DNA from 3 places in the Peribacillus sp. BM1 genome. Region 2 is predicted to be linked to each of the others. Evidence: a T-box and tRNA genes for the amino acid it is inferred to sense, from the RefSeq annotation. Region 2 holds a T-box; the other regions hold tRNA genes.

Region 1 (10,473 bases), on a different replicon from region 2:
ATCGAAAATCCTATAGGGTACATAACGAAAGTGTTACGTTCTTCAGGACCTAATGAAGGTATTGCATCATCTGAAAACATTCTTATGCATTTAATTTCAGATTTTAGAAAATCAAAAGATCCTTTACCGTATTGGTTTGTGGAAGAGAAATCAATCAGTGAAATACAGAGGTTTCTGGATGTGGAGCAAGCCAATGCTGTGCAGATTTTTGAAACGGTCAAACAAGACTTATACGAAACGCTTAATATTATGGAGCCTGAAAATACTACTTTAGAAAAAAAGGATATTGAAAAGGCGAAGATACAGATTGAAGATTGGTTAAAAGGAGTGTAGTTGCAAGCTAATTTTTAGTTTTTTGAATTTAAGAGGAAATAAAAGGAGTTGGGTATTTAAATGATACCAACCCCCCTTTTTGCCCTTATTTAAATTATATAAAATGCATTTTATTCTGTTTAAGGTATGAAAGTAATCCTATATATATTCTATCGAGTTTATCTTAAGAATATATCAATCTTAAAAACAGCTAGTTAAGGAATTATAAATACAACTTCAACACCTTAATGTCCCTGTATGAATGTTTGAAAAATACGTATACAGCCTGATATATAAAGGTTTTTATCCCCCACTTAACAAGAAGGAGTTGTTCAACTATTATCGAATAAGGAAAGTAGGCAACAACTTTTAAAGAAGGAAGGTGCGAAGATTGGCCATTACCATTACAATGGGAATCCAAAAAGGCGGATGCGGCAAATCCACTACAACGGGCATATTATCCTATTTGCTAAAAGAAGATGGCTACCGTGTACTGGCCGTGGATATGGATTCTCAAGGAAACTTGACTGAATTTTTATCTGAACAACCATCTAATGAGTTTATGGGAAAATCTATATTAGAAGCGATGCAACAAAACGACGTAGAAAAGTATATTGTTTCTATCACCGATCATTTAGATCTGCTTCCTGCCAACAACTTTTTAGCTACATTTCCTCGCTGGATTTATACCGGGAAAACTTATCAAGGCGACACTCTCCCATTTAAGGGGAACCCTAGCTTAATCCTCGATCAAATTCTTGATCAAGTTAGGGATCAATATGATTTTATCGTAATTGATACCCCACCATCACTTAGTGAACAAACCACAAATGCCTTATGCGCAAGCGAACACGTAGTTGTCATGTTTGAATGTTCAAGCTGGTGTTACTCGGCGATTCCTAATTTTATGGACTCTGTTGAAGGCGCTAGAAATTTCGGTCATAGAGATACACAAGTCGTTGGGATTTTACGCACCATGAACGATGTACGTAGAAGCGATTCAAAAGCGTTTAAAGAAATGATTGAGGAGGACTATCCTAACGAAGTCTTTCAAACAACCATTACGAGAAAAGCACCAGTGGGCAGATTAGCTCTCTATGGATTTAATAAGAACCCAGAATTAAAAAAGGCATTAGACCAATACAACCGTTTCTACAAGGAGTTGATTGAGCGTGTCCAAAGTAAATGACATAAAAAAAATGAAACGTATGCAACAAATAATCACTCCAACCCAAGCATTAGCCGAAATAGTAGGCGAAGAAGATACCAACGTTTATTTGAATAAAGAAATCAACGAAACAAGAAAGGATGAAATAAAAGTGGAAAGAAAACGCGTATCCTTTGATCTACGTACAGATCTGCATAAAGAATTAAAAATGCAAGCCCTTGTCCATGAAAAAAACATCTATATTTTGATTGAAGAGGCTTTGGAGAAGTATTTAAAGGAGATTAAGTAGAAGACATTTTGCAAATTTACTTACCATGTGGCCAGACTGAAATCTATTCAAGTAGCAAACTCTACTGCGCTGCATGGAAAGAAGAAAAGAAGGAATCAACCATTTTTCCAACGAATAAACGTTTATTTCTTCTCTTCTTCTCTTCTTCTTTTCTTCTTTAGTTGAATAGGAAGTTTTTTGAATGTATGATTTTAGGTATTTTCGTACATTCAAATTATTGGTAGCACTGGGTACTTTTGATTTCCCTCTATTATCATACATTCAACGTATGATAATAGAGGGAAATCATGAAAGAAAAGAACGTGCAGCCGTTACGAACGGCCAAAGAAATTGAAGATACGAAATGGGCGTTGCGGCTCTATAGTTCCGATCAAGCTGCGGGAAGTAATTAGAGATTATACGGCTCATATGAGCGATACAGAATACCCGTTTCCGAGCCGGAAGGGAAACAGTCCCAACTACCCCTGGTTTAGAGATGTGAGGTTGGCTGAGGTGAACTGTGTTACCAAGAGTCCCTATATAGAGTAAAAAAATACGACACCAACATGAAGAATGGAGGAACAGGCGGTTTGGCTACCATTCCACACCTGTCAAAATTCAGAAGGTTCGGGTAGCCCTAATACATAGATTGAGAAGAAGTTTAAGATAAAACTGGAGAATTATTGTGAAAAATGAATTAAAAATAATAAATCAGCAAGGTCTTCAAGGTCCTTTAAGGGGTGTTTATAACATCTTAAATCTTTATACTTACATTTGTACTCAAAAAAAGATAAAACGCCATAGAAAGCCTAATAAACAGCATGAACGACGTTTTTTTAAAAATACATTACAAAAACCATAAACAAAATTCCTATTTTTTTCGAATCCCCCCCTTTTGGAACCCTTCGAATCTATCTTCGGAACTAAAAAACACTACAAATAAATCAGCAAACAGCATCCTCTAATTCTCACATCATTCGTATTTTTTACTCGTTCTACATCTTTTATTTCTAAACCACTATATCCATATTTTTTAATCTTTTCCCCAAACTAATCTCTCCATTTATACATAAACCTACTTGCTACTTCTTCCACCCTCGGCCGGCAACAACTTTAGAGTACCAGAAGACCTCGGCTATGTTTACGTAGTATAGGCGAGGTCTTCTGGTGTTTACGAAAAAGGAGGAGCCCGGCCGAGCCCGTAAACAGACAGGGATTTACTGCAAAGTAAAACCGCAAATGAAACAGACATTGAGCTCTCTTTGAGATCTATCTTTGTTGCGGTGTGTTTTACGGTTTTTAAAGAAGATAATTTTATCTAAATTAGTTTGTTTTAAGATATTATTTCTTGTTTCAATGGCTGATTCTTTCATGGATTTCTTCTAAAGGAATAGCAAAGTAAGCCTTATCCATTAGGTTTTTAAAAGTTCCTGTGAAGAAGGCAGCTAAGGTCGTTCTGATTTTCCCTTTTTTAGAGGCTCTGATTGCTTGTTTAAAGGCAGCTATGGCCGTATATGTAATGATTTCAGGTTCTACTATGTTTTTTATCCCCTTTGTATCAAGAAAAACGCTTTTCCAAAGGTCTTCGATCGTAGCTGCATGATTAAAGAAAGGCTTAACAGCCTGGACAAATTCTTTTGAAACATAAGAAGCCGTAAAAGTAGAATCTAAATGCGTTTCCTTACGTTTTTTTATCTTTTTAGTATTGCTAGTTTCTAAAAGATTACTAGTTTCTCTTTCAAAATTATACCCTTCACCCTTACTGTCGCAAGGTTTCTCGTGATCCCCACAATACGTCAATTTTTCCTTTTTTAATACATCAATTGTATTAAAAATATAGACATTATGCCCTTTTCCACCTTTGGATTTAGCCGTATTTTCAACCGATAGAATACCTAAATCTTTCGCTTTTCTTAGCATTCTTTCAAAAGTGGAACGACTTACGCCAAACCCTTTCAGTTTTTCATTGATGGCTTTTAGTAAAGTTCCGATCTTGGCATTAGCCACACCTGCATATTTTGCTGAGAACCTAACCAAGCGTTTGAACGCGACTAGTTCTCCCTTAGTGAAATCTTTTTTATGCTCGGCTAGGAACATTTCAATGGTGTTATTAAATTTTTTTATGTTTTTAAACTTGCTAAATTCTTTAAAATTTTCGATTCTGCCTGCTACTAACATGACTTTTCTTCCTTCCCAGAAGACAAAGAAAAAGGCCTACTTTACCCTTTTACCAATCACAACTGGATTAGAAAAACGGTAAAATACACCTTTGGTAGCCTACTTTTTTAAAATTATTAAAAGTTAACGGTTGAAATTCTCTCTATAAACCCGTTATAATAGGCATATCAAATTGTTATTTTACCTGTTCCCGTCCTTGAGAAGTTGTGAAACAGGGTTAAAGTCATTTCCGTTAAAGGTTACCAGCCTTTAGCATATGGAAATGGCTTTTTTATTTGTCCATATTAAGTTTTTTATTTAATAGAATTATAAACCTACAAAACTAGCAAAGTCCAGATATTTAAGAGCTTTTCTATATAGAGACTAAAGCTAAAGGATATTAACCGCCTAAAAAGCTGCCACCCATTCTGTTGTGTATTAACTTTTAAAGATCCATCGCCAGCCTACCACTGCAAGCTTGCTTTTATCCCTGTTCATCCCTGCCCATTTGGAAGGTTCCGAACTCATTCGCAACCCTTTCGGAACTTACACAAGAAAAAAATTTTTTTAAAATAAATGATGCTGAGAAACGCATTATAAGCAATTTATTTTTTGTTTTATGTATCATTTGTTCACTAGAGTTACCTAAAGTGCCATGAGACGAATGAATTGGTTCGATACGGTCTTGTTTTGCTCGCAGACTGAATGAACAAACAAAAAAAACTAACCTTAGTTGGTTAGTCTTTACGCGCCTTAGAGGATTCGAACCTCTGACCGACGGCTTAGAAGGCCGTTGCTCTATCCTGCTGAGCTAAAGGCGCATCCTATGTGTGGCGGAGAAGGAGGGATTTGAACCCTCGCGCCGGTTACCCGACCTACACCCTTAGCAGGGGCGCCTCTTCAGCCTCTTGAGTACTTCCCCATATAAAAAAAATGGCTCCGCAGGTAGGACTCGAACCTACGACCGTTCGGTTAACAGCCGAATGCTCTACCACTGAGCTACTGCGGAACAAAAAATATAGGATTATGGTGGGCCTAAATGGACTCGAACCATCGACCTCACGCTTATCAGGCGTGCGCTCTAACCAGCTGAGCTATAGGCCCATTCTTTGGAGCGGGTGAAGAGAATCGAACTCTCATCATCAGCTTGGAAGGCTGAGGTTTTACCACTAAACTACACCCGCAAAATATGTCTCGCTTCGATACCGGTGGCCGGGGTCGAACCGGCACTCCTTACGGAACACGATTTTGAGTCGTGCGCGTCTGCCAATTCCGCCACACCGGCATGATTAAGGCAGCACCCGGATTTGAACCGGGGGTGAAGGTTTTGCAGACCTCTGCCTTACCACTTGGCTATGCTGCCATGACTGGGCTAGAAGGGTTCGAACCTTCGCATGACGGAATCAAAATCCGTTGCCTTACCGCTTGGCTATAGCCCAATAATATAAAATAAATGGGTTCACAACCTTCTTCGGAAGTTCCGAAGACCTCTATTCTATCTTTAAACTACACAATGGTGGAGGGGGGCAGATTCGAACTGCCGAACCCGAAGGAGCGGATTTACAGTCCGCCGCGTTTAGCCACTTCGCTACCCCTCCGTATTAAGCTAATGATGGCTCAGGACGGAATCGAACCGCCGACACAAGGATTTTCAGTCCTTTGCTCTACCGACTGAGCTACTGAGCCACACAATGTATATCAACAGTAGGTGACCCTACTAGAATAAAAATGGCGGTCCGGACGGGACTCGAACCCGCGACCTCCTGCGTGACAGGCAGGCATTCTAACCAACTGAACTACCGGACCAGATTGCGGGGACAGGATTTGAACCTGCGACCTTCGGGTTATGAGCCCGACGAGCTACCGAACTGCTCCACCCCGCGACGATATGAATTGTGTGATCTTTTTTTAAAAAATGGAGGAGGTAGAGGGATTCGAACCCCCGCGGGATTTGACTCCCCTGTCGGTTTTCAAGACCGATCCCTTCAGCCGGGCTTGGGTATACCTCCGAATAAATAGTGGTGGATCTTGTAGGACTCGAACCTACGACCAGACGGTTATGAGCCGTCTGCTCTAACCAGCTGAGCTAAAGATCCTTCATGATTTGGTAGCGGCAGAGGGGATCGAACCCCCGACCTCACGGGTATGAACCGTACGCTCTAGCCAGCTGAGCTACGCCGCCAAATAAATAAGCGTATACAATAATCATAATAATGGTGGAGCCTAGCGGGATCGAACCGCTGACCTCCTGCGTGCAAGGCAGGCGCTCTCCCAGCTGAGCTAAGGCCCCATAATTAAAATTGAAATGGTCGGGAAGACAGGATTCGAACCTGCGACCCCTTGGTCCCAAACCAAGTGCTCTACCAAGCTGAGCTACTTCCCGTATAGAAACAATGCGCCCGGCGGGAGTCGAACCTACAACCTTCTGATTCGTAGTCAGATGCTCTATCCAATTGAGCTACGGGCGCGTATAAATATTATGGTGCCGAGGACCGGAATCGAACCGGTACGGTAGTCACCTACCGCAGGATTTTAAGTCCTGTGCGTCTGCCAGTTCCGCCACCCCGGCACTTACGAAAAGTAGAGCGGAAGACGGGATTCGAACCCGCGACCCCAACCTTGGCAAGGTTGTATTCTACCACTGAACTACTTCCGCGTAATAATTAATGCGGGTGAAGGGACTTGAACCCCCACGCCTCGCGGCGCCAGATCCTAAGTCTGGTGCGTCTGCCAATTCCGCCACACCCGCGATAAATGGTGAGCCATGCAGGATTCGAACCTGCGACCCTCTGATTAAAAGTCAGATGCTCTACCAACTGAGCTAATGGCTCGAAAACAAAAAAAAACCTGGTGCCGGCAAGAGGACTTGAACCCCCAACCTACTGATTACAAGTCAGTTGCTCTACCAGTTGAGCTACACCGGCACTATAGGTAATGGTGGAGGATGACGGGATCGAACCGCCGACCCTCTGCTTGTAAGGCAGATGCTCTCCCAGCTGAGCTAATCCTCCAATATGGTGACCCCTACGGGATTCGAACCCGTGTTACCGCCGTGAAAGGGCGGTGTCTTAACCGCTTGACCAAGGGGCCGCATATAGTTATAGAAAGAATAATAGCCCCTAATTTAATTAGGGGCTTAGCCTGGCAACGTCCTACTCTCACAGGGGGAGACCCCCAACTACCATCGGCGCTGAAGAGCTTAACTTCCGTGTTCGGAATGGGAACGGGTGTGACCTCTTCGCCATCATTACCAGACTAAATTCAGTTAGAAGGTTTATTCCTTCAAAACTAGATAACAAACTTTAGAATCATCATTAAAATATATATTGGTTAAGTCCTCGATCGATTAGTATCAGTCAGCTCCACATGTCGCCACGCTTCCACCTCTGACCTATCAACCTGATCATCTTTCAGGGATCTTACTAGCTTACGCTATGGGAAATCTCATCTTGAGGGGGGCTTCATGCTTAGATGCTTTCAGCATTTATCCCGTCCGCACGTAGCTACCCAGCGATGCTCTTGGCAGAACAACTGGTACACCAGCGGTGCGTCCATCCCGGTCCTCTCGTACTAAGGACAGCTCCTCTCAAATTTCCTGCGCCCACGACGGATAGGGACCGAACTGTCTCACGACGTTCTGAACCCAGCTCGCGTACCGCTTTAATGGGCGAACAGCCCAACCCTTGGGACCGACTACAGCCCCAGGATGCGATGAGCCGACATCGAGGTGCCAAACCTCCCCGTCGATGTGGACTCTTGGGGGAGATAAGCCTGTTATCCCCGGGGTAGCTTTTATCCGTTGAGCGATGGCCCTTCCATGCGGAACCACCGGATCACTAAGCCCGACTTTCGTCCCTGCTCGACTTGTAGGTCTCGCAGTCAAGCTCCCTTGTGCCTTTACACTCTACGAATGATTTCCAACCATTCTGAGGGAACCTTTGGGCGCCTCCGTTACATTTTAGGAGGCGACCGCCCCAGTCAAACTGCCCGCCTGACACTGTCTCCCGCCCCGATAAGGGGCGCGGGTTAGAATTTCAATACAGCCAGGGTAGTATCCCACCGACGCCTCGACCGAAGCTAGCGCTCCGGCTTCACAGGCTCCTACCTATCCTGTACAAGCTGTACCAAAATTCAATATCAGGCTGCAGTAAAGCTCCACGGGGTCTTTCCGTCCTGTCGCGGGTAACCTGCATCTTCACAGGTACTATAATTTCACCGAGTCTCTCGTTGAGACAGTGCCCAGATCGTTACGCCTTTCGTGCGGGTCGGAACTTACCCGACAAGGAATTTCGCTACCTTAGGACCGTTATAGTTACGGCCGCCGTTTACTGGGGCTTCAATTCAAAGCTTCGCCTTGCGGCTAACCTCTCCTCTTAACCTTCCAGCACCGGGCAGGCGTCAGCCCCTATACTTCGCCTTGCGGCTTCGCAGAGACCTGTGTTTTTGCTAAACAGTCGCCTGGGCCTATTCACTGCGGCTTTTCCGGGCTATTCACCCTAAAAAGCACCCCTTCTCCCGAAGTTACGGGGTCATTTTGCCGAGTTCCTTAACGAGAGTTCTCTCGCACACCTTAGGATTCTCTCCTCGCCTACCTGTGTCGGTTTGCGGTACGGGCACCCTACATCTCACTAGAGGCTTTTCTTGGCAGCGTGGAATCAGGAACTTCGGTACTATATTTCCCTCGCCATCACAGCTCCGCCTTAATGGAAACGGGATTTTCCTCGTTTCCGGCCTAACTGCTTGGACGCGCATATCCAACAGCGCGCTTACCCTATCCTTCTGCGTCCCCCCATCGCTCAAACGATGTATAGGTGGTACAGGAATATCAACCTGTTGTCCATCGCCTACGCTTTTCAGCCTCGGCTTAGGTCCCGACTAACCCTGAGCGGACGAGCCTTCCTCAGGAAACCTTAGGCATTCGGTGGAAGGGATTCTCACCCTTCTTTCGCTACTCATACCGGCATTCTCACTTCTAAGCGCTCCACCAGTCCTTCCGGTCTAGCTTCAACGCCCTTAGAACGCTCTCCTACCACGGATACCATACGGTATCCATCCACAGCTTCGGTGTTACGTTTAGCCCCGGTACATTTTCGGCGCAGAGTCACTCGACCAGTGAGCTATTACGCACTCTTTAAATGATGGCTGCTTCTGAGCCAACATCCTGGTTGTCTAAGCAACTCCACATCCTTTTCCACTTAACGTAAACTTGGGGACCTTAGCTGGTGGTCTGGGCTGTTTCCCTCTTGACTACGGATCTTATCACTCGCAGTCTGACTCCCGAGAATAAGTATTTGGCATTCGGAGTTTGACTGAATTCGGTAACCCGTTGGGGGCCCCTAGTCCAATCAGTGCTCTACCTCCAATACTCTCATCTCGAGGCTAGCCCTAAAGCTATTTCGGAGAGAACCAGCTATCTCCAGGTTCGATTGGAATTTCTCCGCTACCCACACCTCATCCCCGCACTTTTCAACGTACGTGGGTTCGGGCCTCCATTCAGTGTTACCTGAACTTCACCCTGGACATGGGTAGATCACCTGGTTTCGGGTCTACGACCTCATACTCATGCGCCCTATTCAGACTCGCTTTCGCTGCGGCTCCGTCTTATCAACTTAACCTTGCATGAAATCGTAACTCGCCGGTTCATTCTACAAAAGGCACGCTATCACCCATTAACGGGCTCTAACTACTTGTAGGCACACGGTTTCAGGATCTATTTCACTCCCCTTCCGGGGTGCTTTTCACCTTTCCCTCACGGTACTGGTTCACTATCGGTCACTAGGTAGTATTTAGCCTTGGGAGATGGTCCTCCCTGCTTCCGACGGGATTTCTCGTGTCCCGCCGTACTCAGGATCCACTCAGGAGGGAACGAAGTTTCAGCTACAGGGTTTTTACCTTCTTTGACGGATCTTTCCAGATCACTTCACTTACCCCGTTCCTTTGTAACTCCATGTTGAGTGTCCTACAACCCCAAGAGGCAAGCCTCTTGGTTTGGGCTATCTTCCGTTTCGCTCGCCGCTACTCAGGAAATCGCGTTTGCTTTCTCTTCCTCCGGGTACTTAGATGTTTCAGTTCCCCGGGTCTGCCTTCAGTACCCTATGTATTCAGGTAAAGATACTGTTCCATTACGAACAGTGGGTTTCCCCATTCGGAAATCTCCGGATCAAAGCTTACTTACAGCTCCCCGAAGCATATCGGTGTTAGTCCCGTCCTTCATCGGCTCCTAGTGCCAAGGCATCCACCGTGCGCCCTTTCTAACTTAACCGAAGTTAATAAAAAAAAGAACTTACTATTTCAATGATGTCTTGTTATTCGTTATCTAGTTTTCAAGGAACAAAGTGTAGAGAGATAATTCTCTCAAAACTAAACAAAGGCAGAAACGTCCATTTATTGAAGTATCTAGTACTTCATTTCATCCTTAGAAAGGAGGTGATCCAGCCGCACCTTCCGATACGGCTACCTTGTTACGACTTCACCCCAATCATCTGTCCCACCTTAGGCGGCTGGCTCCTTGCGGTTACCTCACCGACTTCGGGTGTTACAAACTCTCGTGGTGTGACGGGCGGTGTGT
Region 2 (10,473 bases):
TCAAGGCTTTTTTCCAGTAATGATTTCTGGTTAAGCCAACTTCTTTTAATTTCCTCCAGTTGTTGCACTAGTTTTTGGTTATTTTCGTTGCGTAGTTTACCTTTTCGACGAAAGAACACAAAAACCCCTCCCCGCTACTTCTCAAATTTCCCTTCTTCCTTCGAGTGCCTTAGATAATGTCACTTCATCTGCATATTCTAGATCCCCACCTACAGGTAATCCGTGTGCAATTCTTGTGACTTTAATTCCTGAAGGCTTTAATAACCTAGAGATATACATCGCAGTCGCTTCCCCTTCAATATTAGGGTTCGTTGCCAAAATGACTTCTTGAACCGTTTCATCTTGAAGACGCTTTAATAAGTCTGGAATGTTAATATCTTCTGGCCCAATCCCATCCATCGGTGAGATACTCCCGTGCAACACATGGTAAAGCCCAGTGAATTCACGCATTTTTTCCATAGCAATAACATCTTTAGGTTCCTGTACAACGCAAATAACATCACGACTTCTTCGCTGATCTTCACATATATAACATGGATCTTGATCTGTTATATGACCACAAACCGTACAATAGGAGAGGTTTCGCTTGGCATTCACAAGTGCTTTTGCGAAGTCCAATACAGTGTCTTCTTTCATGCCTAGTACAAAGAATGCAAGTCTCGCAGCCGTTTTAGGTCCAATCCCTGGTAATTTCATAAAACTATCAATTAGCTTCGTAATTGGTTCTGGATAATGCATAAAATACCTCCTAATAAGAAAACACAACGCCTTGTTCAACCTAAAAGCTAGCATATTCTTGCTTGGCTAGATCATAAGGAACTTAGCTGCTTTCGCTAGACACCAAAATTTATAAAAAAACGTATCTTTTTATTAATAAAAAAGCACAAGCGCCTTCAATAAGGCGCTCGTTCATCCTTCAATTTAGCTAGTTACATCATCCCACCAGGAAGATTTAACCCTTTCGTGAATTGCCCCATCGTTGAATTAGTCAATTCATCGGCTTTTTTCAATGCATCATTTGTTGCCGCTAATACTAAATCTTGTAACATTTCAATATCATCAGGATCCACAACTTCAGGTTTAATAGTTACATCAACAATTTCCTTATGACCCGTTACTACGACAGTCACCATTCCACCGCCCGCTGTTCCTTCGATTTTCTTTTCACCTAACTCTTCTTGAGCCTCAGCCATCTTTTTTTGCATTTTTTGCATTTGTTTCATCATATTCTGCATATTTCCCATTCCACGCATTCCCATTTTTATTACCTCCCATTATTCTTTAATTTCAAGTAATTCATCTCCGACTAACTTTCGAGCTTCCGTTATAAATGGATCTTCTTCTTTCATGTCCGGTTCATTTTGACCGTCAAGTTGCTGAGTGGAGAGAAACCCCTCTCGTATACTTTGCCACTGGCTCTCAGGCACTCCCGCCATTTCGAGCCTATGACTCGTCACATTTTCCATGATTGAAGCCATTACTTCAATAAAACGGGGGTTTTCCATAGCCATTTGGCAATGAATATCATACTTGAATTTTAACACAAAAGTTTGTGAAGAAGCAGCTACTGGTTCTGCTTCATTTAATAATGCTGCCAATGATTTTAAATTTTGCTGACCTAACTGCTCAAGTACTTCACCCCATCTGCTTTTCACAAGCGTTAAATCTTGTTTCGTTGCTTGACGGAGGACCTGAGTTATTTTTCCTACTGGTGCTTTATATGATTTTTTCACTGAACGAGGGGTCTGTGGCTGCTTTTCAACTTGAGCTGTAACCGCTTGGCCAATTCCTCTTTCTTTCAATTCCTTTAGTTGCTTTTCAAGTTCTTCTATTTTACTAGTAAGCTGCCTTACCTGAACATCTGACACAGCACTCTCACGTTCCTGATTACAGAGCTTAACTAATGCAACTTCTAGAAAAATTCGCGGATGATTTGTCCACTTCATCTCTTGCTGGGTTTTATTAAAGCTTTCGATAATACCATAAATATCTCGGTTTGAAATAACCTCTGCCAATTCTTTGAACTGCGGGTCAATTAGTACTCTCTCAAATGAATTCGCCATCCCTGGTGCGGCTTGATAAAGGAGCATATCTCGGAAAAAGAAAATCATATCCTCAATAAACCTAGCTGGGTCTTTCCCCATCGCTAATAGCTCATCTAATACTTCCAAAGCATCCGCTACGCTTTTATCATAAATGGCCCGTGCTAATTTCCCTAAAAAAACATGGGAAACAGAACCTGTTACGGTTAATGCATCTTCTACACTCACTTCATCAGAACTAAAAGAGATTGCTTGATCAAGCAGACTCAAAGCATCCCGCATACCTCCTTCAGCTGCTCTAGCTATAATATGTAGAGCTTGTTCATCTACAGTAATATCACTCTCAGAAATAATCTGAGACATCCGCCCGATTATATCCTGGGGCTGTATGCGTTTAAAGTCAAAGCGCTGTGTTCTTGAGATGATGGTTAAAGGAATTTTATGAGGTTCTGTAGTTGCTAAAATGAAAATGACGTGCTGTGGTGGCTCTTCCAATGTTTTTAATAAAGCATTAAAGGCGCCTTGTGAAAGCATGTGTACTTCATCAATAATATATACTTTATATGTACCTGAATTTGGCGCATATTTCACTTTATCTCGAATATCACGAATTTCTTCCACGCCATTATTGGATGCAGCGTCAATTTCAATTACATCCGGGATCGATCCATCTGTAATTCCCCGGCAGGACGCACATTCATTACACGGTTCATTTGTTGGTGACTTCTCACAGTTCACAGCTTTAGCAAGTATCTTCGCTGCACTCGTTTTCCCAGTACCGCGTGGACCAGAAAATAAATAGGCGTGGGAAACTTTCTGTTGCAGAAGCGCATTTTGTAATGTTTTCGTTACATGCTCCTGACCGACTACATCAATAAATTGCTGCGGTCGCCAAACTCGATATAATGCTTGATACCCCACGTTGTCACCCCCTTATTTTCTCCTTATCTATTATAGCGTACTATTTGTATGAAGGAAAAGGGCACGGAACGTCACAATACATAAAAACATTACCAAATAATGTTAAAAAGATAAGTTTTTGTGTAAAAGCCTGTAATGTGTTAATTTGTTCTGCTTACGCCATCCCCTTGATGTTGGTTTAGCTATTTTTATCCATTTTAAAAATGATATAAAAAAACCCACCCAAAAGGATGAGTTGATTTATTATGTAATATGCCGTGCACCTTCTGTCGATTAGCTCCCATAAGCGTTACTTAAGCAGTTAGCTCGGCCCAGGCAACCCTGCGGCACATGGAAACTTCCACTTAATGCTGCTTCCTTCCGGACCTGACATGGTTCATGGAGTTCCATTGCGCAGGACCCGGGCGTCAACACCACTTACTTAAGGCAGACCCTACAGGAAACTAACCTCGAGAAGGGATTCGGCCTCGCTAGAGCGGATTGCGAGTACAGGGCACCGCTACCTCCCCGCTTAGCACGGCATGATTTATTATACTAAGTTATATAGAAAAAAGCAATGTTATATACCTCAAAAAACGATTAAGAAAAATAACTTATTACTATCCCTTTTCCAGCATAGCTTTTCTTGCTTCCTTTTCCGCCTTTTTCCGTAAGCGAACACCTTTAAAAAACTCCGTTAAAATCTGCCCGCACTCCGTATCCAGGACACCACTTGTCACTTCAGCTTGATGATTAAAGCGCTCATCCTGCAATAAATTCATAAAAGTCCCCACACAACCACCTTTCGGGTCACTTGCACCAAATACAACACGCTTTACCCTTGATTGAATGATTGCTCCTGCACACATCGGACAAGGCTCAAGTGTGACATAAAGTGTAGCCTCCTCTAGGCGCCATGTCCCTTGCGATCGGCAAGCACGATCAATTGCGAGAAGTTCAGCATGCGAGATTGCATTTTGCTCTGTTTCTCGTAAATTATGCCCCCTTGCGATGATCTTATCTTGAAGTACGATGACTGCACCGATTGGAACTTCATTTATTTCACCGGCCTTTTTGGCTTCTTTTAACGCTTCCATCATATAGTATTGATCGTCCATCTTCATTTTCCTTTCGCCTTCATTCACGTTCTTTTCACACATCGACCCCACTATCTCAAAACGAGTAAAGCGCTAATCATTTAGACACACTACTCATATTCACTTCGTACTTGTAAGGACAATTACACATTGAACAAACATCTACAAAAAAAGGAGACTACCTAAGATGAATCAAGAAAAATCACAACAAGCTTTACTTATTATAGATATGATTAATGATTTCAAATTCCAGAATGGTGATATGCTTCTTCAACATACTATACCAATCATTCAACCAATTATCACTTTAAAAAGCATCTGTAAAGCAAAGGGATATCCTATTATTTATATTAACGATCATTATAATTTATGGCAGGCTAATTACGACAAAATTATCGCATTATGTAAAAACGAGAAGAACACACAAATTATTGAACAAATTGTACCAGAAGAAGATGATTACTTTTTAATTAAGCCAAAACATTCGGCATTTTACGGAACTGCTCTTCACATATTATTGCACCATTTAGGTGTCAACCGTCTCACTATTACAGGGATTGCGGGTAATATTTGTGTATTATTCACTGCAAATGATGCTTATATGAGGGAATACCCGCTATGGGTTCCAGAGAATTGCCTTGCATCTGCCAGTAATGATGATAATCATTACGCCCTTACCATGATGAAAAATGTACTAAAGGCACAAGTAGAACCAGTATAATTTTTCCTGATTTCAGGCATCGCCCAAAAGGTATAGCTAAGTATAATTCCTCCAATATATACAATTCTCTATTAACGAGAATTCTATCACCCCAGTTCAGCAGTCTGTGATACAATAATTGGTGGCTATTAATAGCCATAGACAGAAACGCCCGATTATTCCATTGGGATATCGCTTTAAAGGAGGAAGTAATTCATGGTAAACACACCATTTATCACCGTTGAGGGACCAATTGGTGTGGGGAAAACATCACTTGCTAAAGCAATCTCTGAACACTTCCAATTTGCCTTATTAAAAGAAATTGTCGATGAAAATCCTTTTTTAGGTAAATTTTATGAAAATATAGATGAGTGGAGCTTTCAAACAGAAATGTTTTTCCTCTGCAACCGCTACAAACAACTCGAAGATATTGAGATGAACTTTCTTGCTAACAACCAAGCTGTTGTAGCAGACTATCATATATTTAAAAACTTGATATTTGCAGAACGCACGTTGAAAAATCGTCAATATGATAAATACTTAAATATTTTTAAGATCCTTACCAAAGACATGCCCAATCCAAATATGGTCGTATACTTAGATGCAGGTCTAGAAACATTATTAAAACGAATAGGAAAGCGCGGCCGGGATTTTGAAAAGAATATCAGTCCCATTTACCTTGAACAATTAACCATTGATTATCATAATTTCATGGCTACATTCGAAGAACAGCATCCAAATATTCCAGTTCTTCGCTTCAATGGGGATGAAATTGATTTTATCGAAAACAAAGAAGACCGGTCTATGATCTTGACCCGCATTGAGAACGCGCTTCAAAAAGGAGTATATACGAATGAATCTACGAAAAAAATATGATATCCCGTCAAGTTCAGTCATTACGATTGCAGGAACGGTAGGTATCGGAAAATCCACCATGACAAATGCCTTAGCTAATGCCTTAAACTTTCGCACTTCCTTTGAAAAAGTTGATACAAACCCATACTTAGATAAGTTTTACGAAGACTTCGACCGATGGAGCTTCCATTTACAAATTTATTTTCTTGCTGAGCGTTTCAAGGAACAAAAACGTATATTTGAATATGGCGGAGGATTTATTCAAGATCGATCTATTTATGAGGATACGGGAATTTTTGCAAAAATGCATTACGAAAAGGGAACAATGAACCCTACCGATTATGAGACCTACACAAGTCTTTTTGACGCGATGGTCATGACCCCATACTTCCCACACCCAGACTTGCTTATATATTTAGAAGGCTCATTAGATGACATCTTGGCTCGAATTAAAGTCCGTGGGCGTCCTATGGAACAACAAACCCCTATCGAGTATTGGACAGAAATGCACCGACGCTATGAAAATTGGATTAATCAGTTCAACGCTTGCCCAGTCTTACGATTGAACATTAATGAATATGACCTGATCCAAAGTGAAGAATCGATTGAACCAATTGTCGAACGAATTTCAACCTTCATAAATCAAACAAAAAAATTAAGAAGAGTATAAAAAAGTCACCTCAAACTGGGTGATTTTTTTTTTACATAAACAATTAATCTAAAGAACGAAAGCACAAGCGCCTATTACGGAACTTCGACTTAGATTTACCACGTCCTGTACAAATCAGTCAAACATAAACCTATCAACTTCAACGAGTAGAGAGCTTCTCACCAATAGATTGAGCAGCTTATGATTAAAGGAGGTAGCTGCTTGCACTGGATTCAAACAGACAAATTAAGTTTTCCACTTAAATAATTTCCTAAGCAATAAAAAAAAACTCGTTACATATGCAACGAGTTTTACGATTTCCAATTTATGCGTTGTGGTTAATTAAAAAAATAATGGAGGAGGTAGAGGGATTCGAACCCCCGCGGGATTTGACTCCCCTGTCGGTTTTCAAGACCGATCCCTTCAGCCAAACTTGGGTATACCTCCATATTAACATGTATTATATTACAATAGGTTTATGGTAAAGTCAACGAATCGTTTTTTGTTTTTCATAATATATGTAATGGAGGTTGTCTCATAGGGTTTAACCCTTTATGAGACAACCTCCGCTTTCATTACGGCCTTATTACTTCTGCTCCACGCATGTATGAACGTAATACTTCGGGGACAATTACACTTCCATCGGCTTGTTGATAATTTTCAAGAATAGCCGCTACCGTTCTTCCGATAGCAAGGCCAGATCCATTTAATGTATGAACATGTTCTGGCTTACCTTTTGGATCCCGACGGAAGCGGATATTTGCCCGTCTTGCTTGGAATGCTTCAAAGTTACTGCAAGAAGAAATTTCGCGATATGTTCCATAGCTTGGAATCCAAACTTCAATATCGTACTTCTTAGCTGCTGTAAATCCAAGATCCGCCGTACACATACTTAGTACTCGATATGGTAGCTCAAGCAACTGTAACACTTTTTCAGCATGACCTGTAAGCTTATCGAGTTCTGCATATGAATCCTCAGGTTTCACAAACCTTACAAGCTCTACTTTATTAAACTGATGCTGACGAATTAATCCACGTGTATCGCGACCAGCAGACCCAGCTTCTGAACGGAAGCAAGCGCTGTATGCCGCATAGCCGAATGGCAGTGCTTCTCCATTTAATATTTCATCACGGTGATAATTCGTAACCGGTACCTCAGATGTAGGAATTAAGAAATAATCTTCGCTTTCTATCCGGAATGCGTCTTCTTCAAATTTCGGCAACTGCCCAGTACCTACCATACTTGTGCGATTCACCATGTAAGGAGGCATCATCTCTTCATACCCGTGCTCTTCCACATGTAAATCAAGCATAAAACTGATCAATGCACGTTCAAGACGGGCACCTAAGCCTTTATAGAATACAAAACGGCTTCCCGTTACCTTCGCTGCTCGTTCAAAATCCAAAATTCCCAATTCACCAGCAATATCCCAATGTGGCTTAGGTTCAAAAGAAAATTGAGGAAGCCCTCCCCATTTTCTCACTTCAACATTATCATCCTCTGTTTCCCCTACAGGAACACTTTCATGAGGTATATTCGGAATTGACAAAAGCATTCTTTGTAAATCAGCTTCCACTTCGCGTAGCTCATCATCAAACCCTTTAATTCGATCGCCCACTTCTCTCATTTCAGTAATTAAATGATCCGCGTCTTTTTTCTCACGCTTTAACATAGCAACTTCTTGAGATACTTCGTTTCGACGGCTTTTTAACTTTTCTCCCTCAGCAATTAGTGCTCGGCGTTTACCATCCAACTCCTCAAATTTTCCAAGATCAGTTAAGTCTTCACCTCGGAATTGCAATGCTCGTTTTACTTCTTCTAAATGATTCCGTAGATATTTTAAATCTAACATCTCACATTCCTCCTTAATTTTGATTACAATTAGTTTCAGGAACGCAAAAAACTCCCGTCCCTATAAAAGGGACGAGAGTTAACCCGCGTTGCCACCCTAGTTGAAGGCACAATTGTACCTTCCACTCGAAAGATAACGGCATAAGCCGAAAGTAATTACTATCCATATCAATGGGGTTCCATACTTTACTCCAGGATGGATTCATAAGCTTCTCACACCGATTCACACCTGCCACCGGCTCTCTTTAGAAAGCAAGACTTACTACTGGTTCCTGTCATCGTTTTAATGAATGAAATTGTTTTCCATAATGTACTATAATTCTTACCATGTTGCAACCTTTTTATCCGTTATCATGAGGTGGAAATCAGAACCAACCTTTAACTGTATCGGAAACACTACTCCAAATATCAGCGAAGAATCCACCGACAGCTCGAGCAGACAATACGAACCAATTTGCCTTTTCTACTGTTTCTGCTGCTACAACATCTACTTTAACTGTCTTTGCACCCGCTTCGTCGATAAATCCGTAATCCGTTCCATCCTTCGGCTTAACTGTTAAGTAACCAATTATATCGCCTTTTTTAACAGGAGCTTCAAGCTTACCGTCTTTATTCAGCCTCTTTTCGTCAATAACCAGTTCAGGTTTATAATTCTCCTTATCAGCATGATTAATGACTGCATTAATGGCTTCTTTTGATTGGATCTTCACTGAATTTGCTTTCCCGTCTGCTACAGGAATCGTCTTATGATCTTTCACTTGATAATTTGCTGGAACAAGTTCTTCCTTGCCAAAATTACCAAAGGCGTAATTCATAAGTTTAATACTATCCTCAAAACGTTGGTTTTTGGAAGTTGACTTCATTACTACTGTGAGATAACGTTGACCATCTCTAATTGCAGTAGCTGTATGGCCAAATCCTGCAAAATCTGTAGATCCTGTCTTTAACCCATCGACACCCTCATACTCAAAAATCAATCCAGGCAACATCCAGTTAAAGTTTGGATATTCTCTCCCATCCCTGAACTTCAACTTTGGAATTTTTGAATATTCTAATGCCTCCGGATAATCGGTAATTAAACGATAAGCAAGTGTTGCTGTATCTCTCGCCGTCATAACATTTTCTTCATTTTCATTACCAGCTGGTATATTCCCCATTAAGCTCGAATTATTTAAACCGCTAGAGTTCACAAATTTATACTCTTTTAACCCTAACTCTCCGGCCTTTTTATTCATTAATCCAACAAAGTTCTTTTCGCTTCCGCCTATAAGCTCTGCTAATGCTACAGTAGCAGCATTTCCAGAAAAGACGGCCATGGCTTCGTACAATTCTTTCACGGTGTAATCTTCACCTTGAGTTAATCCAATATTGGATAAACCAGGTGCCCTTGATAGCTTATGAACATATTCGTTAATGTTAACTTTCTGGTCCCATGTAATTTTCTTATTTTTTATTGCTTCCAAAACAATATACTCTGTCATCATTTTAGACATTGATGCAATGCCAAGTACTTTATCTGCATTTTTCTCATATAGGATACGACCTGTTTCTCCATCAAGAATGATTGCAGCTTCTGCCTTTAAACCCAGATCGACTGTATTGGCCTTTGCTTCATTTGGTAGAAAGGCAAGTTGTGATAATGCTAGAGTAAGGACCGTGATAAAAACTAGTGAAATCTTGCTAAATCTTTTCAATTTTCAATACCTCCAACTAACTTGATCTATATATTTCGAAGAATCTCTCCTCGTTATTTGATGTGCACCTTGTCTAGTTTATCATAAAAAAATCAAAAAAAGTAGACAGAGTACTTTCCTACTCTGCCCACCTATTTTAACTTGTTAATATGAATATAAAGTTCTAATTATAAGGAATAATTCGGTGCTTCTTTTGTAATTTGTACGTCATGTGGATGACTTTCGCGCAATCCTGCACCTGTCATCTTAATAAATTGAGTCTTTTCTCGTAAATCCTGCAAATGCCCAGCTCCACAATAGCCCATTCCTGCACGAATCCCACCGATCAGCTGATAAATTGTGTCAGATAATGGTCCTTTATAGGCTAGACGACCTTCAATGCCTTCAGGTACAAATTTCTTATTATTTTCCTGGAAGTAACGGTCTTTTGAACCATTTTCCATGGCCGCTACAGATCCCATTCCACGATATACCTTAAAGCGACGTCCTTGGAATATTTCCGTTTCTCCAGGGCTCTCTGATACGCCTGCAAGCATACTACCTAACATTACGGCATGCCCACCAGCTGCCAAAGCCTTGACGATATCGCCAGAGTATTTAATGCCACCGTCAGCAATAATCGTTTTCCCATGTTTTCTTGCCTCTGTTGCGCAATCATAAACAGCTGTAATTTGTGGAACTCCA
Region 3 (10,473 bases), 960 kb from region 2:
TAGCACACTGTTTGTAGAGTATTTAGAGCATACCTTTTTCAAGACAGCTTTCCCTAAGATAACAAACCATATTTCTTCATTTTTTCATACAGTGTTGTCCGGCTAACACCTAATTGTTTCGCTGTTTCAGATTTATTTCCTTGAGTCATCCCTAAACAAGCTAAAATCGTATTACGCTCCGTATCTTCCATCACTTCAACTAATGAACGAATTGAATTTATTTCTCTATGACCAGCTATTTCTTCAGGTAGATGTTCTTTCCCGATGACTGTTCCTTCATCTACGAAATTCAAGGCGCGTTCAATAATATTCTCTAACTCTCGAATATTACCAGGCCACGAATGCAAAGTAAGTAAACGCAAAGCATGCTCGCAAATTCCTTTTACCTGTTTTTTCATAATCTGTTGGTATTTATCGATAAAATGATTGACTAAAATTTCTATATCCGGTTGCCGTTCTTTCAACGATGGAATCGTAATTTCCATAACTTTTAAGCGATAATACAAATCAAGTCGAAATTCACCCTTCGCTACCATTTCTTCTAAATTACGATTCGTTGCAGCAATCACGCGCACGTCAATCGGGATACTACCAGCGGAACCTACACGTTCAATCTCTTTTTCTTGTAAAACACGTAGTAATTTCACCTGCATATGCATCGGCAGTTCACCTATTTCATCAAGAAAAATAGTACCGCCGTCTGCCGCTTCAAACTTCCCTGCTTTTCCACCTTTCTTTGCACCTGTAAAAGAACCTTCTTCATAGCCAAAAAGCTCTGATTCTAATAGCTCTGCTGGAATCGCAGCACAGTTTACCTTAACAAATACCCCCATAGCACGACGACTAGCATTATGAATGGAATGGGCAAACAACTCCTTACCTGTTCCGCTTTCACCCAATAATAATACATTTGAATCACTTTTAGCTGCCTTTCTCGCTTGGTTAATTACCTCATTAAAAGCCTCGCTTTCCCCGATTAAATGATCGAACGTATAAGAAGCCTTGTTTCTTTCACGGAAATCGCCTTTGTACTTTTTCAGCTCAACCTCAAGCAATTTAATCCGTTTAGATATAGCAGTAACCTGCCCAACATTTTTGAATAATACCTTACCGACAGCTCCCATCACTTTCCCGTTTTTCAGAATCGGCGATCGAGTCACGATCATATATCCTTCATTTATTTTTTGAAGCTCCGCTAGCTCTTGTTTCCCCGTTTTTGCGACAATATGCATACGAGTGTTTTCAATTACCTCTGTCACATGCTTACCAATCGAGCTTTCCTGATCCACACCAAGAAAATCCGCATAAGCCTGGCTCAGCATTTGAACGTACCCTTTTGGACAAACCATGACCAAACCGTCATAAGCAAATTCGATCATATCTTTAAATAGTAGCTCTTCATGATTATCTATATTAAGAAAATCATTTTTATTATTTGAAAATAAAAGAAGATAAAGCTGATATTCTTCTTTTAAGATCATAATCACTTCTTTTCGGACAATACCTTGGTTCCCATTTAACTGAATGGGTGTATTTACTCTAGGCTTAAGCTTTTTTTCGGTAATGATCGAAAGTTTGACATCTAGTTGATTTTCGGAAAAAAACTCTACTATCAGTGAATTACACATGAAGATATCACTTTCATTTTTTGTAACAAAAACGCCAAACGGTAATTTGTCCACGATCGCTTTTAAGATTTCAAATTGAATAGATTGATCATTAATGGTCATACCCATTCTCCTTATTTTCTCTTTGTTTCACTCATTATAACATAGGAAAAGGAAGGAAATACCACTAGATTCAGAGTCTCTCAGCAATCAATAAAGTCCCTTGCCCCCCAAAAATCACAAGTATACGTAATAGTAAATTGGGCGTGTTGCTTCTCCTGTTTAGTCAACACACCTTCTTCGACTAGTAATGCAAGATTATCAGAAATTATTCCTTTTGCTTTAGACAAGCATTCTACTTTAATATCATTTATGACGACAGAATACCCACTGACCACAAAAGATTGTGCAATTCTGCTCCCCTTCACACCAGAACCTATGAGTACAATCTGTTTTATCATTTCAACTTCTTCTTTCTAGTACAATATGTAGCTATAAGTAATACATGCAAAAATCATGCCAAAAATGAGAATTGAAAAAACTTCAATAATTTTCTTTAAAAATTCCGATAATTGTGATAGACTTTTCATCAAAACCCAACCCTAACATTCTAATTTTGAAAGACCTTCCCCTTCCCTTTTATTAAACAGACTAACTTCCCTTATTTTAAAATTTCCTAAGTACACATGCCAATGACCTATTTCTGCAAGTAACCATTACATTTTTATTGGAGGAATGTAAAATGGTTAATCAAAAAGTCGCCATCATCACTGGATCAGCAAGAGGAATCGGTTTCGAAATTGGTAAGTCTTTTGCAGAAAACGGTGCAAAAGTTGTATTGTCCGATCTTAATCAACAAACGGTCGAAGAATCTGCTCAAAAACTTAAGGGTAATGGTTTAGAAGTGATTGGCCTTAAAGCAGATGTGGCTAAAGAAGAAGACATTATCCAATTAATCGAACAAACAAAAAATAAATACGGTCGTGTCGATATTTTTATCAATAATGCTGGGCTCCAACATGTTTCTCCCATCGAGGAATTCCCAACTGAAACATTCGAACTCATGATCAAAATCATGTTAACGGCCCCATTTATCGCCATCAAACATGTATTGCCAATTATGAAGGCACAAGGATTTGGCAGAATTATCAATATTGCTTCCATTAACGGCCTAATTGGTTTTGCCAACAAAGCCGCCTATAACAGCGCTAAACACGGAGTCATTGGGTTAACCAAAGTCGCCGCTCTAGAAAGCGCTTCTTCAGGTATCACTGTAAATGCCCTTTGCCCCGGTTACGTAGATACACCACTTGTCCGTGGACAGCTGCAAGACCTGGCAAAAACAAGGCAAGTACCGTTAGAAAGCGTTTTGGAAGAAGTCATTTATCCACTGGTGCCTCAAAACCGTTTACTCGATGTCAGTGAAATTGCCGATTACGCTATCTTCCTCGCAAGCGAGAAAGCACGCGGCATTACCGGGCAGGCTGTTGTACTTGATGGTGGGTATACCGCACAATAAACAACCAGTGTGGATTTTTGATAAATAATGGTTAAATTTATCATACACTCTTTAATCGCGAGGGACTTGAAACATCTAATTACATTGAACATTAGTTCTGAAAATAAAAGCCTTTGGCTAACGCCAACCTAAATTCATCCCCTTCACAGGCTTGAGGAAGGGGAATTCTTTCGGTTGGTTGTTAAAACGCAGGTGGGGTAACTGAAAATAATACAATTGCCTTTTCACTAAAATTATTTTCCCATTTATGTTTCAAATTTGCTGGTATTTTCACGCTATCACCAGCTTCTAATAGATATTCTTCTTCACCCAAATACACCTTAATTTTTCCTTCCAAAATAAATGCTACTTCTTCTCCTTTATGTTCTAGAAGATTTTCGGATGAAGAAGTATTCGAAGGAACGTTCATAATCGCTGTTGTTAAATTCCCCGTAAAATTCGGCGACAATAACTCATAAGACAAATTATCAATGATCATTTTCTTACGTTTACTGGACCTAACGATTAAATCCTCCGTAATTGTCTCTTCAAGTAAAAAACTAAAAGTTGGAACATTTAGGGTTTTAGCTAAGACCTTTAAGGTTTGAATAGAAGGATTTGCCAATCCACGTTCAATTTGGCTTAGCATTGAAGGTGTAATATCAGCTAATTTTGCTAACTCTCTACTGCTCAATCCTTTAGCTTTTCTATATTTTTCAACTTTCTTACCAATATCTATATTTTCCATAATCGATACTCCTTTATAAGATGTTAAATTTAATTTAAATAAAGTTAATATTAATTAACATATAGTTAAGTGTGTGTTAAACTGTATTTAAGTTTATTTAATTATAATTTATAAAACACCTTACTACAAGATAATTAGGAGGACCAAATAAATGAAAGAGATTGAAAGCCAGGAATTACAAACATGGAAAGACCAATATCCTTTACTAAATAAGCTCATTTCGATGGATGAAGTATTTTGGATAAATCCAAATGTCGAAAAATTTCAAACGGGAATTAAAAAATCCCCCCTTACTCTAGAAGATGTAAGAGATGCAGAGGAAAGGTTGAAACGTTTTGCCCCATATATCGCCAAGGTTTTCCCTGAAACAAAAGCATCGAATGGTATCATAGAATCTCCTTTAGTAAGAATTCCTTCGATGAAACAATCCTTAGAACAGGAGTATCAACAACCTATATTAGGCGAATTATTACTAAAATGTGATAGTCACCTTCCTATATCAGGATCTATTAAAGCAAGAGGCGGGATTTATGAAATTCTCAAACATGCAGAAGAACTAGCTTTTCAACATCAATTGTTAACGATTCAAAATGATTATTCAATTTTAGATAGTGATAGGTTTCGAACTTTCTTCTCACAATATTCAATCGCAGTAGGCTCGACTGGAAATTTAGGACTTAGTATTGGCATCATCAGTGCAAAGTTAGGTTTTAATGTTTCTGTTCATATGTCAGCTGATGCAAAACAGTGGAAAAAAGACTTGCTTAGAAGCAAAAATGTCAAAGTTATTGAATATGAAGCTGATTATAGTAAAGCTGTAGAAGAAGGTCGAATCCAAGCAGATAGTGATCCAACATGTTATTTTGTGGATGATGAAAATTCTCACGACCTATTTTTAGGATATGCAGTGGCTGCATCTCGATTGAAGAAACAATTAGAAGAGCTAGAGATAACAATTGATGAAAATCATCCTTTGTTTGTTTACCTTCCATGTGGAGTAGGTGGCGGCCCTGGTGGCGTAGCTTTTGGATTGAAATTATTGTATCAAGACCATGTTCACTGTTTCTTTGCAGAACCTACCCACTCACCATGTATGTTACTCGGTTTAATGACTGGACTTCATGATAAAGTTTCTGTACAAGATGTTGGTATCGATAATGTAACAGACGCGGATGGACTTGCTGTAGGAAAGCCATCTGGGTTTGTCGGTAAAACTATGGAGCCTTTTTTAAGTGGTAATTATACGGTTAGTGATGAACAGTTGTATAAGTTGCTAAAAGAACTAGTCGATACAGAGGGGATCCACTTAGAACCTTCTGCACTAGCAGGCATGATAGGACCAAGTAAATTATGTAAAGAGGGCATCGATTATTTACAGAAGCATAGTTTAACAGAAAAGATGAGTAAGGGTACACATATTATTTGGGGGACTGGTGGAAGCATGGTTCCTGAAGAAACGATGACGCAATATTATCAAAAAGGGTTGAAATTAGCGTTAGATAAACAGAAGTAATGTAACACGGGGTAGTTTAACCCTGTGTTTTTATATTTAAAATTTCTTTTCTTATTAAACTAACCTCCCTATAGTATAAGTTCCCACACACAAACTATGCTAAACTTTAATTTAGATATTAAAATTTCTTTGAGCGTATTGTTCCACAATCTGGTCCGTTTGCGTAATAAGAAAAAATCCTACATTATCAAAGGCTTCCTGTATTAAGACACTATTTTTGCTATTTATGAAGAATCGAAAAAGAGCTCCCACAAAGTGTGAGAACTCTTTTTCGATTGCATTTTCTTTCACTCGACCATTTGATACCGGTGGCCGGGGTCGAACCGGCACTCCTTACGGAACACGATTTTGAGTCGTGCGCGTCTGCCTATTCCGCCACACCGGCAAAAACTTTATGGAGGCGGCAACCGGAATTGAACCGGTGATAAAGGTTTTGCAGACCTCTGCCTTACCGCTTGGCTATGCCGCCATCTTTTGGAGCGGAAGACGGGATTCGAACCCGCGACCCCAACCTTGGCAAGGTTGTATTCTACCACTGAACTACTTCCGCATATGGCTGGGCTAGAAGGATTCGAACCTTCGCATGACGGAATCAAAATCCGTTGCCTTACCGCTTGGCTATAGCCCATTGTTACATATATATTCAAAAATTAATTCATTATGTTTAAAAATGGGGCGACTGATGGGAATCGAACCCACGAATGCCTGAACCACAATCAGGTGCGTTAACCACTTCGCCACAACCGCCATGATGTAAGATGAATTTGTAAGTTGGCAGGGGTAGTAGGAATTGAACCCACACCGAAGGTTTTGGAGACCTTTGTTCTACCTTTAAACTATACCCCTATAATTAATGGTGGAGGGGGGCAGATTCGAACTGCCGAACCCGAAGGAGCGGATTTACAGTCCGCCGCGTTTAGCCACTTCGCTACCCCTCCATATTAAGTTACTGATGGCTCAGGACGGAATCGAACCGCCGACACAAGGATTTTCAGTCCTTTGCTCTACCGACTGAGCTACTGAGCCAGTTAATTTATATGAACAACAAGCTTGTTTAACTAGTAAATAAAATGGCGGTCCGGACGGGACTCGAACCCGCGACCTCCTGCGTGACAGGCAGGCATTCTAACCAACTGAACTACCGGACCAGATTGCGGGGACAGGATTTGAACCTGCGACCTTCGGGTTATGAGCCCGACGAGCTACCGAACTGCTCCACCCCGCGATAATAGAAATGATGAAATTTGATTAAATAATGGTGGAGGATGACGGGATCGAACCGCCGACCCTCTGCTTGTAAGGCAGATGCTCTCCCAGCTGAGCTAATCCTCCGTTATGTATATGGTGACCCCTACGGGATTCGAACCCGTGTTACCGCCGTGAAAGGGCGGTGTCTTAACCGCTTGACCAAGGGGCCACGTTATTTAGAATGGCGGAGAGCAAGGGATTTGAACCCTTGAGACAGGGTTACCCGTCTACACGATTTCCAATCGTGCTCCTTCGGCCACTCGGACAGCTCTCCATATGGCTCCGCAGGTAGGACTCGAACCTACGACCGTTCGGTTAACAGCCGAATGCTCTACCACTGAGCTACTGCGGAATAATACAATGTGGTTTTAAAAAACTGCCTGGCAACGTCCTACTCTCACAGGGGGAAACCCCCAACTACCATCGGCGCAAAAGAACTTAACTTCCGTGTTCGGAATGGGAACGGGTGTGACCTCTTTGCCATCATTACCAGACATTTTTTTCTGAAAGACATTTATTATTATATCATACTTTTAAATAAAGTCAATAATATTTTTTCATTCTTTCAAAACTAGATAATAAGAAGGTTTTTTGCTTTTTTCAAGAACAATAAGGTTAAGTCCTCGATCGATTAGTATCAGTCAGCTCCACATGTCGCCACGCTTCCACCTCTGACCTATCAACCTGATCATCTTTCAGGGATCTTACTAGCTTACGCTATGGGAAATCTCATCTTGAGGGGGGCTTCATGCTTAGATGCTTTCAGCATTTATCCCGTCCGCACGTAGCTACCCAGCGATGCTCTTGGCAGAACAACTGGTACACCAGCGGTGCGTCCATCCCGGTCCTCTCGTACTAAGGACAGCTCCTCTCAAATTTCCTGCGCCCACGACGGATAGGGACCGAACTGTCTCACGACGTTCTGAACCCAGCTCGCGTACCGCTTTAATGGGCGAACAGCCCAACCCTTGGGACCGACTACAGCCCCAGGATGCGATGAGCCGACATCGAGGTGCCAAACCTCCCCGTCGATGTGGACTCTTGGGGGAGATAAGCCTGTTATCCCCGGGGTAGCTTTTATCCGTTGAGCGATGGCCCTTCCATGCGGAACCACCGGATCACTAAGCCCGACTTTCGTCCCTGCTCGACTTGTAGGTCTCGCAGTCAAGCTCCCTTGTGCCTTTACACTCTACGAATGATTTCCAACCATTCTGAGGGAACCTTTGGGCGCCTCCGTTACATTTTAGGAGGCGACCGCCCCAGTCAAACTGCCCGCCTGACACTGTCTCCCGCCCCGATAAGGGGCGCGGGTTAGAATTTCAATACAGCCAGGGTAGTATCCCACCGACGCCTCGACCGAAGCTAGCGCTCCGGCTTCACAGGCTCCTACCTATCCTGTACAAGCTGTACCAAAATTCAATATCAGGCTGCAGTAAAGCTCCACGGGGTCTTTCCGTCCTGTCGCGGGTAACCTGCATCTTCACAGGTACTATAATTTCACCGAGTCTCTCGTTGAGACAGTGCCCAGATCGTTACGCCTTTCGTGCGGGTCGGAACTTACCCGACAAGGAATTTCGCTACCTTAGGACCGTTATAGTTACGGCCGCCGTTTACTGGGGCTTCAATTCAAAGCTTCGCCTTGCGGCTAACCTCTCCTCTTAACCTTCCAGCACCGGGCAGGCGTCAGCCCCTATACTTCGCCTTGCGGCTTCGCAGAGACCTGTGTTTTTGCTAAACAGTCGCCTGGGCCTATTCACTGCGGCTTTTCCGGGCTATTCACCCTAAAAAGCACCCCTTCTCCCGAAGTTACGGGGTCATTTTGCCGAGTTCCTTAACGAGAGTTCTCTCGCACACCTTAGGATTCTCTCCTCGCCTACCTGTGTCGGTTTGCGGTACGGGCACCCTACATCTCACTAGAGGCTTTTCTTGGCAGCGTGGAATCAGGAACTTCGGTACTATATTTCCCTCGCCATCACAGCTCCGCCTTAATGGAAACGGGATTTTCCTCGTTTCCGGCCTAACTGCTTGGACGCGCATATCCAACAGCGCGCTTACCCTATCCTTCTGCGTCCCCCCATCGCTCAAACGATGTATAGGTGGTACAGGAATATCAACCTGTTGTCCATCGCCTACGCTTTTCAGCCTCGGCTTAGGTCCCGACTAACCCTGAGCGGACGAGCCTTCCTCAGGAAACCTTAGGCATTCGGTGGAAGGGATTCTCACCCTTCTTTCGCTACTCATACCGGCATTCTCACTTCTAAGCGCTCCACCAGTCCTTCCGGTCTAGCTTCAACGCCCTTAGAACGCTCTCCTACCACGGATACCATACGGTATCCATCCACAGCTTCGGTGTTACGTTTAGCCCCGGTACATTTTCGGCGCAGAGTCACTCGACCAGTGAGCTATTACGCACTCTTTAAATGATGGCTGCTTCTGAGCCAACATCCTGGTTGTCTAAGCAACTCCACATCCTTTTCCACTTAACGTAAACTTGGGGACCTTAGCTGGTGGTCTGGGCTGTTTCCCTCTTGACTACGGATCTTATCACTCGCAGTCTGACTCCCGAGAATAAGTATTTGGCATTCGGAGTTTGACTGAATTCGGTAACCCGTTGGGGGCCCCTAGTCCAATCAGTGCTCTACCTCCAATACTCTCATCTCGAGGCTAGCCCTAAAGCTATTTCGGAGAGAACCAGCTATCTCCAGGTTCGATTGGAATTTCTCCGCTACCCACACCTCATCCCCGCACTTTTCAACGTACGTGGGTTCGGGCCTCCATTCAGTGTTACCTGAACTTCACCCTGGACATGGGTAGATCACCTGGTTTCGGGTCTACGACCTCATACTCATGCGCCCTATTCAGACTCGCTTTCGCTGCGGCTCCGTCTTATCAACTTAACCTTGCATGAAATCGTAACTCGCCGGTTCATTCTACAAAAGGCACGCTATCACCCATTAACGGGCTCTAACTACTTGTAGGCACACGGTTTCAGGATCTATTTCACTCCCCTTCCGGGGTGCTTTTCACCTTTCCCTCACGGTACTGGTTCACTATCGGTCACTAGGTAGTATTTAGCCTTGGGAGATGGTCCTCCCTGCTTCCGACGGGATTTCTCGTGTCCCGCCGTACTCAGGATCCACTCAGGAGGGAACGAAGTTTCAGCTACAGGGTTTTTACCTTCTTTGACGGATCTTTCCAGATCACTTCACTTACCCCGTTCCTTTGTAACTCCATGTTGAGTGTCCTACAACCCCAAGAGGCAAGCCTCTTGGTTTGGGCTATCTTCCGTTTCGCTCGCCGCTACTCAGGAAATCGCATTTGCTTTCTCTTCCTCCGGGTACTTAGATGTTTCAGTTCCCCGGGTCTGCCTTCAGTACCCTATGTATTCAGGTAAAGATACTGTTCCATTACGAACAGTGGGTTTCCCCATTCGGAAATCTCCGGATCAAAGCTTACTTACAGCTCCCCGAAGCATATCGGTGTTAGTCCCGTCCTTCATCGGCTCCTAGTGCCAAGGCATCCACCGTGCGCCCTTTCTAACTTAACCATATGATGGCTGATAAACGAAAAGTTTACCAAACAACCTAGTTGTTAAAAGGTCTTACTTGATGTCTTGAAAAATTAATGCAAAAATTTGCCTTCTATCTATTATCTAGTTTTCAAAGAACGATTCAGCGAATTATAAACGGCGCTCTTCTTCGTCAGCTTCTCTCACTCGCATCCTCACGTATATAAATACGTTCCGGTGCTCCTTTGATTGCTTCCTTGAATAGCTTGTTTCTAATTCACTTCATATTTTGAGTTGAATGAATTACTCATTCAAAACTGAACAAAACAAAAGCGCTCGTTATATTCCTTA

The links. The T-box of region 2 lies ahead of serS (serine--tRNA ligase). A T-box ahead of a tRNA ligase gene usually reads a tRNA of that ligase, here a tRNA-Ser.
Region 1: it has a tRNA-Ser gene. The T-box ahead of serS (serine--tRNA ligase) is inferred to sense a tRNA for this amino acid. The anticodon was not compared.
Region 3: it has a tRNA-Ser gene. The T-box ahead of serS (serine--tRNA ligase) is inferred to sense a tRNA for this amino acid. The anticodon was not compared.

The regions. Positions count from the first base shown of each region.
Region 1 is NZ_JBWXPJ010000005.1:626-11,098, reverse strand. It holds gene AC1MGI_RS22450 (replication initiation protein) at 1-333, shown strand, start outside; gene AC1MGI_RS22445 (ParA family protein) at 704-1,501, shown strand; gene AC1MGI_RS22440 (hypothetical protein) at 1,485-1,769, shown strand; gene AC1MGI_RS22435 (hypothetical protein) at 2,434-2,610, shown strand; gene AC1MGI_RS22430 (hypothetical protein) at 3,102-3,926, opposite strand; tRNA gene AC1MGI_RS22425 (tRNA-Arg) at 4,653-4,726, opposite strand; tRNA gene AC1MGI_RS22420 (tRNA-Ser) at 4,737-4,827, opposite strand; tRNA gene AC1MGI_RS22415 (tRNA-Asn) at 4,840-4,914, opposite strand; tRNA gene AC1MGI_RS22410 (tRNA-Ile) at 4,933-5,009, opposite strand; tRNA gene AC1MGI_RS22405 (tRNA-Gly) at 5,016-5,089, opposite strand; tRNA gene AC1MGI_RS22400 (tRNA-Leu) at 5,109-5,190, opposite strand; tRNA gene AC1MGI_RS22395 (tRNA-Cys) at 5,198-5,268, opposite strand; tRNA gene AC1MGI_RS22390 (tRNA-Gln) at 5,273-5,344, opposite strand; tRNA gene AC1MGI_RS22385 (tRNA-Tyr) at 5,420-5,503, opposite strand; tRNA gene AC1MGI_RS22380 (tRNA-Phe) at 5,519-5,591, opposite strand; tRNA gene AC1MGI_RS22375 (tRNA-Asp) at 5,635-5,711, opposite strand; tRNA gene AC1MGI_RS22370 (tRNA-Met) at 5,715-5,788, opposite strand; tRNA gene AC1MGI_RS22365 (tRNA-Ser) at 5,822-5,914, opposite strand; tRNA gene AC1MGI_RS22360 (tRNA-Ile) at 5,925-6,001, opposite strand; tRNA gene AC1MGI_RS22355 (tRNA-Met) at 6,011-6,087, opposite strand; tRNA gene AC1MGI_RS22350 (tRNA-Ala) at 6,120-6,195, opposite strand; tRNA gene AC1MGI_RS22345 (tRNA-Pro) at 6,212-6,288, opposite strand; tRNA gene AC1MGI_RS22340 (tRNA-Arg) at 6,300-6,373, opposite strand; tRNA gene AC1MGI_RS22335 (tRNA-Leu) at 6,386-6,474, opposite strand; tRNA gene AC1MGI_RS22330 (tRNA-Gly) at 6,490-6,561, opposite strand; tRNA gene AC1MGI_RS22325 (tRNA-Leu) at 6,573-6,654, opposite strand; tRNA gene AC1MGI_RS22320 (tRNA-Lys) at 6,661-6,736, opposite strand; tRNA gene AC1MGI_RS22315 (tRNA-Thr) at 6,754-6,829, opposite strand; tRNA gene AC1MGI_RS22310 (tRNA-Val) at 6,841-6,916, opposite strand; tRNA gene AC1MGI_RS22305 (tRNA-Glu) at 6,921-6,995, opposite strand; rRNA gene rrf (5S ribosomal RNA) at 7,045-7,160, opposite strand; rRNA gene AC1MGI_RS22295 (23S ribosomal RNA) at 7,232-10,167, opposite strand; partial or broken rRNA gene AC1MGI_RS22290 (16S ribosomal RNA) at 10,325-10,473, opposite strand, start outside.
Region 2 is NZ_CM155259.1:1,044,262-1,054,734, reverse strand. It holds gene AC1MGI_RS05070 (YaaL family protein) at 1-119, opposite strand, end outside; gene recR (recombination mediator RecR) at 142-738, opposite strand; gene AC1MGI_RS05060 (YbaB/EbfC family nucleoid-associated protein) at 930-1,253, opposite strand; gene dnaX (DNA polymerase III subunit gamma/tau) at 1,275-2,963, opposite strand; RNA gene ffs (signal recognition particle sRNA large type) at 3,219-3,483, opposite strand; gene tadA (tRNA adenosine(34) deaminase TadA) at 3,563-4,060, opposite strand; gene AC1MGI_RS05040 (cysteine hydrolase family protein) at 4,227-4,760, shown strand; gene AC1MGI_RS05035 (deoxynucleoside kinase) at 4,956-5,615, shown strand; gene AC1MGI_RS05030 (deoxynucleoside kinase) at 5,593-6,264, shown strand; tRNA gene AC1MGI_RS05025 (tRNA-Ser) at 6,598-6,690, opposite strand; gene serS (serine--tRNA ligase) at 6,819-8,096, opposite strand; T-box leader at 8,161-8,383, opposite strand; gene AC1MGI_RS05015 (D-alanyl-D-alanine carboxypeptidase family protein) at 8,461-9,789, opposite strand; gene guaB (IMP dehydrogenase) at 9,957-10,473, opposite strand, start outside.
Region 3 is NZ_CM155259.1:2,000,105-2,010,577, reverse strand. It holds gene AC1MGI_RS09745 (sigma-54 interaction domain-containing protein) at 54-1,730, opposite strand; gene AC1MGI_RS09740 (3-hydroxyacyl-CoA dehydrogenase NAD-binding domain-containing protein) at 1,811-2,068, opposite strand; gene AC1MGI_RS09735 (3-hydroxybutyrate dehydrogenase) at 2,350-3,126, shown strand; gene AC1MGI_RS09730 (helix-turn-helix domain-containing protein) at 3,308-3,853, opposite strand; gene AC1MGI_RS09725 (D-serine ammonia-lyase) at 4,005-5,366, shown strand; tRNA gene AC1MGI_RS09720 (tRNA-Leu) at 5,670-5,751, opposite strand; tRNA gene AC1MGI_RS09715 (tRNA-Cys) at 5,762-5,835, opposite strand; tRNA gene AC1MGI_RS09710 (tRNA-Gly) at 5,842-5,916, opposite strand; tRNA gene AC1MGI_RS09705 (tRNA-Gln) at 5,920-5,994, opposite strand; tRNA gene AC1MGI_RS09700 (tRNA-His) at 6,038-6,113, opposite strand; tRNA gene AC1MGI_RS09695 (tRNA-Trp) at 6,139-6,212, opposite strand; tRNA gene AC1MGI_RS09690 (tRNA-Tyr) at 6,221-6,304, opposite strand; tRNA gene AC1MGI_RS09685 (tRNA-Phe) at 6,320-6,392, opposite strand; tRNA gene AC1MGI_RS09680 (tRNA-Asp) at 6,438-6,514, opposite strand; tRNA gene AC1MGI_RS09675 (tRNA-Met) at 6,518-6,591, opposite strand; tRNA gene AC1MGI_RS09670 (tRNA-Val) at 6,623-6,698, opposite strand; tRNA gene AC1MGI_RS09665 (tRNA-Glu) at 6,709-6,783, opposite strand; tRNA gene AC1MGI_RS09660 (tRNA-Ser) at 6,797-6,888, opposite strand; tRNA gene AC1MGI_RS09655 (tRNA-Asn) at 6,892-6,966, opposite strand; rRNA gene rrf (5S ribosomal RNA) at 6,993-7,108, opposite strand; rRNA gene AC1MGI_RS09645 (23S ribosomal RNA) at 7,226-10,161, opposite strand.